DNA from 3 places in the Nostoc sp. 'Peltigera membranacea cyanobiont' 213 genome. Region 2 is predicted to be linked to each of the others. Evidence: predicted binding sites of a transcription regulator. Region 2 holds the regulator's gene; each other region holds the start of a gene.
What was found. Region 2 encodes HrcA, which represses chaperone genes, less so after heat shock. Its sites were predicted from a motif close to TTAGCACTCNNGANTCNNGAGTGCTAA; they were not measured.

Region 1: the regulator HrcA is predicted to act here: its motif matches at 2,060-2,086, upstream of groL (chaperonin GroEL).
Region 3: the regulator HrcA is predicted to act here: its motif matches at 1,672-1,698, upstream of groES (co-chaperone GroES).

The regions. Positions count from the first base shown of each region.
Region 1 covers NZ_NOLI01000019.1:6,456-9,740, forward strand. Annotated here, with positions in the region: gene groL (chaperonin GroEL) at 345-2,027, opposite strand; gene CDG77_RS08150 (MraY family glycosyltransferase) at 2,186-3,268, shown strand.
Region 2 covers NZ_NOLI01000086.1:14,533-17,817, reverse strand. Annotated here, with positions in the region: gene CDG77_RS21555 (rhodanese-like domain-containing protein) at 1-325, shown strand, start outside; gene CDG77_RS38600 (hypothetical protein) at 390-521, shown strand; gene hrcA (heat-inducible transcriptional repressor HrcA) at 760-1,911, shown strand; gene CDG77_RS21545 (LapA family protein) at 2,137-2,415, opposite strand; gene CDG77_RS21540 (phosphoglucomutase/phosphomannomutase family protein) at 2,540-3,285, opposite strand, start outside.
Region 3 covers NZ_NOLI01000009.1:74,504-77,788, reverse strand. Annotated here, with positions in the region: gene groL (chaperonin GroEL) at 1-1,253, opposite strand, end outside; gene groES (co-chaperone GroES) at 1,342-1,653, opposite strand; gene CDG77_RS04625 ((2Fe-2S) ferredoxin domain-containing protein) at 1,977-2,477, shown strand; gene CDG77_RS04620 (response regulator transcription factor) at 2,780-3,285, shown strand, end outside.

The sequences.
Region 1 (3,285 bases), on a different contig from region 2:
CTTTTCTCAGTGCTTCGTAAAGAAATAAGATTTCCTACTCGGCACTTATGAGGCACTTTGATTTCTTTCAGCTTTTGCTATTAATATTACAAAAATTAATACAAAGACTGTGATTTTTAGATTACGCAGTTATTTAGGTTGGGGAATTTAGGAATCAGCATTTTTTAGTGGTTAGTTGTATTCACGACTAATTACTGATAACCATGATGATTATTTCTATTTATGCCCAGCTACTTCCCAGCAATAGAGATAACATATCGGCTCTGAATCAGCAATGCTATAAAAAAACAGTTTGTCTTGACAAGACAAACTGTTGAAAAAATATTTATCTGGGTGAGCAGAAGTTAGAACATGCCCATGCCACCCATGCCGCCCATACCACCCATGCCGCCCATACCACCCATGCCGCCCATACCGCCCATGTCAGGGGCAGCAGCAGCAGATTTCTTCTCTGGTTTTTCAACAACGATCGCTTCGGTAGTTAAGACCAAACCAGCAATGGAACCAGCGTTTTGCAAAGCTGAACGCACAACTTTGGCAGGGTCGATAATACCAGCCGCGATCAAGTCTTCAAATTCGCCGGTTGCAGCGTTGTAGCCAATGTTGAACTCACTTTCTCGGACTTTAGAGACGATCACAGAACCTTCAGCACCGGCGTTATCTGCTATTTGACGCAAGGGAGCTTCTAGCGCTCGTCCGACTATATCAGCCCCAATTTTTTCTTCTTCATTTTCTAGGCTGTTTTTAATCGCTTCTACCGCCTTGGCTAAGTGAATTAAAGTCGTCCCACCACCAGGAACAATACCTTCTTCCACCGCAGCTTTAGTAGCGTTCAGCGCGTCTTCAATCCGCAGTTTGCGGTCTTTGAGTTCGGTTTCGGTTGCTGCACCGACTTTAATCACTGCCACGCCGCCAGCAAGCTTGGCGATGCGTTCTTGGAGTTTTTCTTGGTCGTATTCAGAATCGGTTTCTTCCAGCTGTTTGCGAATTTGAGCAATCCGCTTTTGTACCTCTGGCTTGGTGACACTGCCAGCGACAATGGTGGTGCTTTCTTTGTCAATGGTGATTTTGCGGGCAGTTCCCAGCGCTTCTAAAGCAGCGGTATCCAAGCTTAAGCCGATTTCTTCCGAAATCAACTGTCCATCGGTGAGAATCGCAATATCTTCTAACAAAGCTTTGCGGCGATCGCCAAATCCAGGTGCTTTAATAGCAGCAACGGCTAGTACACCCCGCGCTTTGTTCACTACCAAAGTTGCCAAGGCATCACCTTCGACATCTTCAGCGATAATTAACAAGGGCTGACCAGAACGGGCGACTTTTTCCAAGATTGGCACTAAATCTTGAATGCTGCTGATTTTTTTATCTGTCACCAAGATTCGGGCGTTTTCAAATTCTACGATTTGCCGCTCGTTGTTGGTGACGAAGTAGGGTGAAATGTAACCCCTGTCAATCTGCATCCCTTCAACTACTTCTAGTTCAGTTGTGAGAGATTTAGATTCTTCAACGGTAATGACACCATCTTTGGTGACTTTTTCCATTGCTTGGGCTAACATTTGGCCAACTTCTTCATCGTTACCAGCAGAGACAGTGGCAACTTGAGCGATCGCACTTCCTTCTACTGGCTTGGCTACCCTGGCAATTTCTTTTACCAGTGCCTCAATAGTTTTGTCGATCCCGCGTCTCAAGCTAACTGGGTTACTACCCGCCGCGACGTTCTTCAAACCTTCTCGAATCAAGGCTTGTGCCAAAACGGTAGCGGTGGTTGTACCATCCCCAGCCACATCTTTAGTTTTTGAGGCTACTTCCTGGATGAGTCTTGCACCAGTATTTTCTAAAGGATCTTCTAATTCAATTTCCTTGGCAACAGTGATACCATCATTGACAATTTGAGGTGCGCCAAATTTTTTCTCTAAAAGCACATTACGACCTTTAGGCCCCAAGGTGATTTTTACGGCATCAGCAAGGGCGTTAACACCCCTTTCGAGAGCTCGCCGCGATTCCTCATTAAATGCAATAATTTTCGCCATGTTTTATTTCTCCAGCGCTTCCATTAGACAATTTAGCACTCACAGAGCAAGAGTGCTAATCTCTCAAGCGGCTCAAGTTACAAATGGAAATAAAAAAAATTGATTAATATACAGGTGATGCTCATATTAGATACTGGCAGTAATGCTTGAATTGGGAGATGAATCTAGACAACTCCCTTAAGTCCCTTGGTATTGCCGACCCTAGCGGCACCGGCTGGTTGGCGGTAGTATTTACGTTTCTCTTAGCTTGGGTTGTAACCTGGCGTTTAATTCCGACAATCCGCAAATTCGCCTTGCGGGTAGGCTGGGCTGACCAACCCAACGCCCGACGACTCAACCGAGAACCTTTACCCAATGCAGGGGGGCTGGCTATCTACGCGGGTGTAATTGCCGCGCTGGTATTAGCTAGCCTTTTACGACCGATCGAACTCCAAAACGTATTGGCTCAGGTGCTCACTATTCTGTTGGGGGGTTCGATATTAGTCCTTGTGGGCTTTATCGACGATCAGTTCGGCTTACCGCCCTCTGTTCGATTGTGGGCGCAAATTGTCACGGCACTGTTATTAGTAGCTAATGGCATCAGCGTCAAAGTCCTGTTTGGCACTCCCATCGACTCGCTTCTGTCCATGTTGCTAACAGTACTGTGGGTAGTAGGGATTACCAACGCCATCAACTTGATGGATGGTATGGATGGCTTGGCAGGAGGAATTAGCTTTATTACCGCCATGAGTTTGTTGGGCGTTGCAGCCCAATTTAACAATCGTGCGGCGGCAATTTTGGTACTCGCAGCCTTGGGAGGTGCTGCATTAGGCTTTTTGCGCCATAACTTCCATCCATCACGAATTATTATGGGTGATGCCGGAGCGTACTTTTTTGGCTATGTACTGGCAGCAACTAGTATTTTAGGTAAACTCCAACAAAACACAGTTTATGCACTAATTCCCACAGTTTTATTTCTATTATTGCCAGTGCTAGACACCACTCAGGTATTTGTGCGGCGGTTACTAGCAGGAAATAACCCTCTCAGTACTCCTGGCAAAGACCATCTGCACCACCGTTTACTTGCTTGGGGACTCTCCCAGCGCCATGCTGCGTTTACGCTTTGGTCGATTACCTTAGTTTTCAACTTGCTGGCAATGAGAATACAAGGTATGAGTTTGGCTGTGATGGTGACTACTGCTAGTAGTATTATCCTGCTTTTGGGTTTTACTGTCTGGCAAAGGATACGCCAACAGCCTTAGTTGCTTGTAGGGTAGGC
Region 2 (3,285 bases):
GATTAGTGTAGAAGAACTGGCAAAACGTCTTTCCTCTGGTGATGGAAGTATACAGCTAGTGGATGTGCGAGAACCAGAAGAATTGGCGATCGCTAGCATTGAGGGCTTTGTCAACCTACCTTTGAGTAAATTTGCCGAATGGGGAGATGAAGTACCTACCCTCTTCAATCCCCAAGCTGAAACCCTTGTATTATGCCACCACGGTATTCGCTCTGCCCAGATGTGCCAGTGGTTAATTGCTCAAGGTTTTACAAATGTGCAAAATATTTCTGGCGGTATTGACGCTTACTCCATCTTAGTAGACCATTCAATTCCCCAGTATTAGCTTGTGTTTAGGTGCATTACTCAGATGGAATGGAAATTAACTCTTCCATCTGGCTTTTGTGATTGTGAAAACATCACTATATCAAGTTAGCAAGTTTCTCAACTTGCTACATACTTACGGAACTTTTCCACCCAAATCTTCGCTACGATCGCCGCAAAAATACGTATCCCATAATACTTTTATCAGTGTAGAATAATGCAAAAATAAGCTGATAAAGGATGTTATAAATCCAAACTTTCAGCTTTGGCTGCAAAAGCCTAAATTCTATTTAGAGTGCAATTTTAAAAAGTATTGTGCGTAAACCTTAAAATTAATTATCACAATATAATTCTATAATTTGTTATCTTAATTAATTATTAATATTCTTTTTTTTCAATCAAATCCAGAAATTTTCCAGAATTTGATTAAAATTTGCCTCTAGCAAAACATATCCTATGGAAGTCCAGTTAACAAATCGACAACAGCATATACTTTGGGCAACGGTACGTCACTACATTGCTACAGCAGAGCCTGTTGGTTCAAAGGCTTTGGTCGAAGAGTACGACTTGGGTGTAAGTTCAGCCACTATTCGCAATGTCATGGGCGTTTTAGAAAAGTCTGGATTACTCTACCAACCACACGCTTCTGCTGGACGAGTACCATCAGACTCAGGCTATCGCATTTATGTTGACCAGCTAATTACACCTTCTCTGCGTTCGCGCAGCGTGTCGCAGACAGATGCTACGCGTAGCTTGCTTCCACGAAATAGTCCAGAAGCTTTAGGGCGAGAAGTAGAAGTAGCACTGCACAAGCATCTTCAGTGGGAAGATCGGAGTTTAGAAACCCTACTACAAGGAGCCGCGCAAATTTTAGCAACCTTGAGTGGTTGCATTAGCTTAATCGCTATGCCACAAACTACAACAGCGCTATTGCGACATCTGCAATTAGTGCAAATTGAAGCTGGGCAGATTATGTTAATTGTTGTCACCGAAGGTTATGAGACGCATTCCAAATTGATGGATTTGTCGCCAATATCAGAAGAAACACAACGCGATTCAGAGGTAATCGATCGCGAGTTGCAGATTGTTTCTAACTTTTTGAATACCCATTTGCGGGGGCGAAGTCTGTTGGAATTAGCCAACCTCAACTGGAGCGAACTAGATCAAGAATTCCAACGCTACGGGGAATTCTTGAAAAATTCAGTTGCGGAATTGACTCGTCGCACTCTTGCGCCGACTGCAACCCAAATTATGGTTCGGGGTGTATCAGAAGTTTTGCGCCAGCCGGAATTTTCCCAGTTACAGCAGGTACAAACAATTATCCACCTGCTGGAAGAAGAACAAGACCAACTATGGCGATTAATATTTGAGGAACCAGAACCAGAGGATGCTGGGAAATCAAGGGTAACGGTTCGCATTGGTGCAGAAAATCCCTTAGAACCGATTCGCACCTGTACTTTAATTTCTTCCACCTATCGCCGAGGTTCAATACCAGTCGGAAGTGTGGGAGTTTTGGGGCCAACGCGACTAGATTATGAAAGTGCGATCGCAGTTGTGGCATCTGCTGCTGATTACCTCTCAGAAGCCTTCAGTTATTTCAATCCTTAAGATAATGTTCAGGGATAAGGGACTTCCAGAAAATAAACTATCCAATTTATTCAGATTATATTTTTCTTACTCCCTCAGCTAAGATCCCTCTGCAAGAACTGCTTACACAGCGATTGGTTATTTTTTTCTTTGGAAGTCCCTTGTATTCCTGGCTTATGACACAATTGTGCATATTAGCAGATGAAGAGTATTGAACTGGTTTACTTTTGTATGTTTTTTCAAACCTCAAAAATCTTCATCATCAACAAAAAATTCGGCATCCTCTTCTAATCGAGAATTACCTTGGCCAATACCAGCAAGTCCCCAGAGAGGTTGCAGCAGTGCCATGCCAATTAACCCGACAACAGCACTAAAAGCCAGAACTAAACCCATTGGTATTTGAATCGATTGGAATGTTAAGAATTTTAACGATACGGGTGTGGCATTTTGGACTGAAATAATTGCGATCGCAATTACCCAAACCGCTACAACTAGAGATGTAAAAAAAGGAGCGAGAGTTTTCATATTTTTTTTTATTGAAGTGGGGAGTGGAAAGTTAGGAGTTATTAATTTAGAACTCATAACTGTTAATAGGAGTTAGAAGTTAAGAATTGTTAATTTACAACTCTTAACTCCTAACTCCTTTTTCTTATGCTTCTAATTGAGCAATGACACTCTCTAACTCTTGGGCAATTTTGGTGAGTTTTTCGGGAGTGTTGGTTTCGAGATAGACGCGCACCAGTGGTTCTGTACCGGAAGGACGCAGTAAAACCCAGCTACCCTCTTCCAAATACAGCTTAATACCATCTTTACGTCCCACTTCCTTGACTTGAATTCCTGCTACCTCTGTAGGAGGATTTTTAGTAAAGGAGTCGATGACGGCGGTTTTGTGCGCCCCTGTGAGGTGCAAATCTAGGCGGTTGTTGTAAAGTGGGCCATCGGCTTGGGCGATCGCTTCTGCCACCATTTGACTTAGTGGTTTGCCTTCATAAGCGATCGCTTCTGCCACTAACATATCGGCTAAAACCCCGTCTTTTTCGGGAATATGCCCGATAATACTCAAACCACCTGATTCTTCTCCACCAATTAATACAGCAGTTTCGCGCATTTTTTCGCCGATGTATTTAAAACCAACTGGTGTTTCGTAAATTTGTAGCCCATTTTTAGCAGCGAAATTATCCAGCAAGTGAGTTGTAGCGACAGTACGAACGATCGCGCCAGTTTTGCCTTTATTTTTGATTAAATGACGGGCTAAAACTAGCAGCACAGTATTGGGAGTGAGGACAGTTCCTTGTTCATCGACGATACCAAAGCGATCGCTATCTCCATCTGTGGCCAAACCCAAATCAGCGCGATCGCGAACTACTGCTTTCACTAACTCAACTAATTGTTCTC
Region 3 (3,285 bases), on a different contig from region 2:
GCCAGAGTTGTACCACCGCCAGGAACAATACCTTCTTCCACAGCAGCTTTAGTGGCGTTGATTGCGTCTTCTAGGCGCAATTTCTTGTCTTTCATTTCGGTTTCGGTTGCTGCACCTACTTTCACTACAGCAACACCACCAGAGAGTTTAGCAAGACGCTCTTGCAGTTTCTCTTTGTCGTAAGAAGATTCGGTTTCATCGATTTGACGACGAATCTGTTCTACACGAGCCTTAACAGCAGCTTCGTTACCTTCGGCAACAATTGTGGTGCTGTCCTTGGTGATGGTGATCCGGCGAGCTTTACCTAGGCTATCTAGCTTGGTGTTATCTAGCTTCAGACCAGCATCTTCGGTGATTAGTTGACCACCAGTTAAAACAGCGATGTCTTCTAGTAGTGCTTTGCGGCGATCGCCAAAGCCAGGAGCCTTAACAGCAGCCACGTTTAGTACACCGCGTAAACGGTTTACTACCAAGGTTGCTAAAGCTTCTTTTTCAATATCTTCAGCGATAATCACCAAAGGACGACCAGCACGAGCTACTTGCTCTAACACTGGTACAAGGTCTTGTACCAAAGCAATTTTCTTATCGGTCAGCAGGATGAAAGGTTCATCAAAAACTGCTTCCATCCGTTCAGGGTCGGTAGCAAAATATGGAGAGATGTAGCCTTTGTCAAAGCGCATCCCTTCAGTGATTTCCAATTCGGTGAACATAGATTTCCCTTCTTCTAGGGAAATTACGCCTTCTTTGCCCACCTTATCCATTGCTTGGGCAATCATTTGACCGACTTCTTCGTCATTACCAGCCGAGATCGCACCAACTTGGGCAATGGCTTTGGAATCTTCCACTGGACGGGCGTGTTCTTTGATTTTGTCTACCAAAAAGGCAGTAGCTTTATCAATACCACGCTTCAGGGAAATTGCGTTAGCACCAGCTGCAACGTTCCGCAAGCCTTCTTTAACGATCGCATGAGCTAAAACGGTAGCAGTTGTAGTACCGTCGCCCGCAGCATCGTTGGTTTTAGAAGCAGCTTGACGAATCAAAGCTACGCCAGTGTTTTCAATATGGTCTTCTAATTCGATTTCTTTAGCGATCGTTACACCGTCATTAACGATTTGCGGTGCGCCAAATTTCTTTTCTAGAACTACGTTACGACCTTTGGGGCCGAGGGTAACAGCTACGGCCTCAGCCAAGATGTCAATGCCTCGTTCCAACGCACGACGGGCGTTTTCGTTGTAGATAATGCGCTTTGCCATATTATTTGTCCTTTGTCATTTGTTTTTTGTCTTTTGTCTTTTGTCTTTTGTCATTGGCTAATGACTAATGACCATTGACTAATGACAATTAGATAACAACTGCTAAAATGTCTTTTTCAGAAAGCAGTACATATTCTTCGGTGCCGAGCTTGATATCAGTGCCAGCGTACTTGGAGTACAGCACTTTATCGCCGACTTTAATTTCCAATTCTTGACGGCTACCGTCGTCGTTACGCTTGCCAGGACCAAGGGCAACGACTTCCCCTACCTGGGGCTTTTCCTTGGCGGTATCGGGCAAATACAGACCACCTGCGGTCTTTTCCTCTGAGGCGTTCACTTTTACGAAAACGCGATCGCTCAAAGGTTTAACAGTAGAAACGCTTAAAGATAAGGCTGCCATAATTATTTTCTCCAGAGATTAGCACTCTCAACCCCTGAGTGCTAATCTACCGAAAATTAGCATCCGATGGCAAGAATTCCTTTAGTACGGGTTCCCGAACTAGGAGAGCGTTGATGTACTTAAGTATAAATGCCTAATTATTTTTACTCTGCGGGTTCTGTCCTGTAAGTTACGTATATTTTTATATGGTAAAAGGGAGTCGGGAGTTGGGAGTAGTGAAGAGTTTTCCCAATTATCAATGCCCAAGACCTCATTCCCTTCTCAGTCAACTTTATTTGCAAACCTTGCAAATTGTTATAGAACTGTAATCAGGGAGCCGCTCGATGAGTAACAATACAGTGATCCAGCCCAGCCACCAAATCCCCAAATCCACTAAATCTCTAGAATATAAGCCCCTGAGTAATTGTGTAGAAAGTTTAGGACTTGCAAAGATTCAGCGACACATTTTTATTTGCGCTGACCAGACAATTGCTAATTGCCGCTCAAAACGAGCTAGTCTGGAATCCAGGGAATACTTAAAAGGGCGACTTAAAGAGTTAAAACTTGATGAGCCGCAACAGAATTATCCCTTATGCGTCTATGGAACTAAAGCCAACTGCTTGCGTGTTTGTTGTTCTGGACTCATAATGGTGGTTTACCCTGATGGTGTCTGGTATCGCCAAGCAAAATTGGAAGTTATTGAGCGGATCGTTCAAGAACACTTAATAGGCAATAAGGTGGTAGAAGAATATGAATCTTTAAACCATCCTTTGCCAGAAACTTCCCTAGTTTCTTGTGAACCCCTCATCGAGGCTTGGCAACCGAAGGATATGGTAGAGCAGTAAGCTTTAAGAAAGTGCGGGTTGGTTTTGAGGTAGGGTCATCTTTAAGCCAATACTTACTTGTGAGTTAGAAGGATTATTATTTAATCAGTGTTTTTTCGCCCGCCACTTTCAATGCGATATATAATAGCGCATTATAGATACTACTGCTATACGTATCCTTGCTGGACTTTTGCTATCGAGCTACTAGTCTCTTGAAAGTGCTCGGCATTTTTGAGGTTTCGAGACAGCAAAGGCAAGTTAAGTAGGAAAAAGGACAATATCTCGAAATAACCCACCATAGAGGATAAATATTCAAGACTTTGATGGACCGAAGCGCGACAAGTGCCACTGCTATGAAAGAGCCCAGCATGAAAGATCACAAACGACTTCTATTGATTGATGATGACCCTAACCTCATCTTGCTGGTGAAGGATTACTTAGAATTCCGGGGATACGAAGTCATCACCGCCGAAAATGGACGTGAAGCTCTGGAAATTTTAGAGCAAGATGTTCCAGACATGATTATCTGCGACGTGATGATGCCGGAAATGGACGGATATACTTTTGTGGAACAAGTCCGGCAAAACGAACGCACCAGTTGGATTCCGGTTCTTTTCCTTTCAGCTAAGGGACAAAGTGCAGACCGAGTTAAGGGTCTGAATAAAGGTGCTGATGTTTATATGGTCAAGCCCTTTGAACCAGAAGAACTCGTAGCACAAGTTGAATCCTCACTGAAACAAACTATCCGTTGGAAAGAACACCAAGCGAAAGGAGGCGAAAACGGTTCCCGCATCCAGGTTCCCTTCGATGTGCAATTAACCCCAACCGA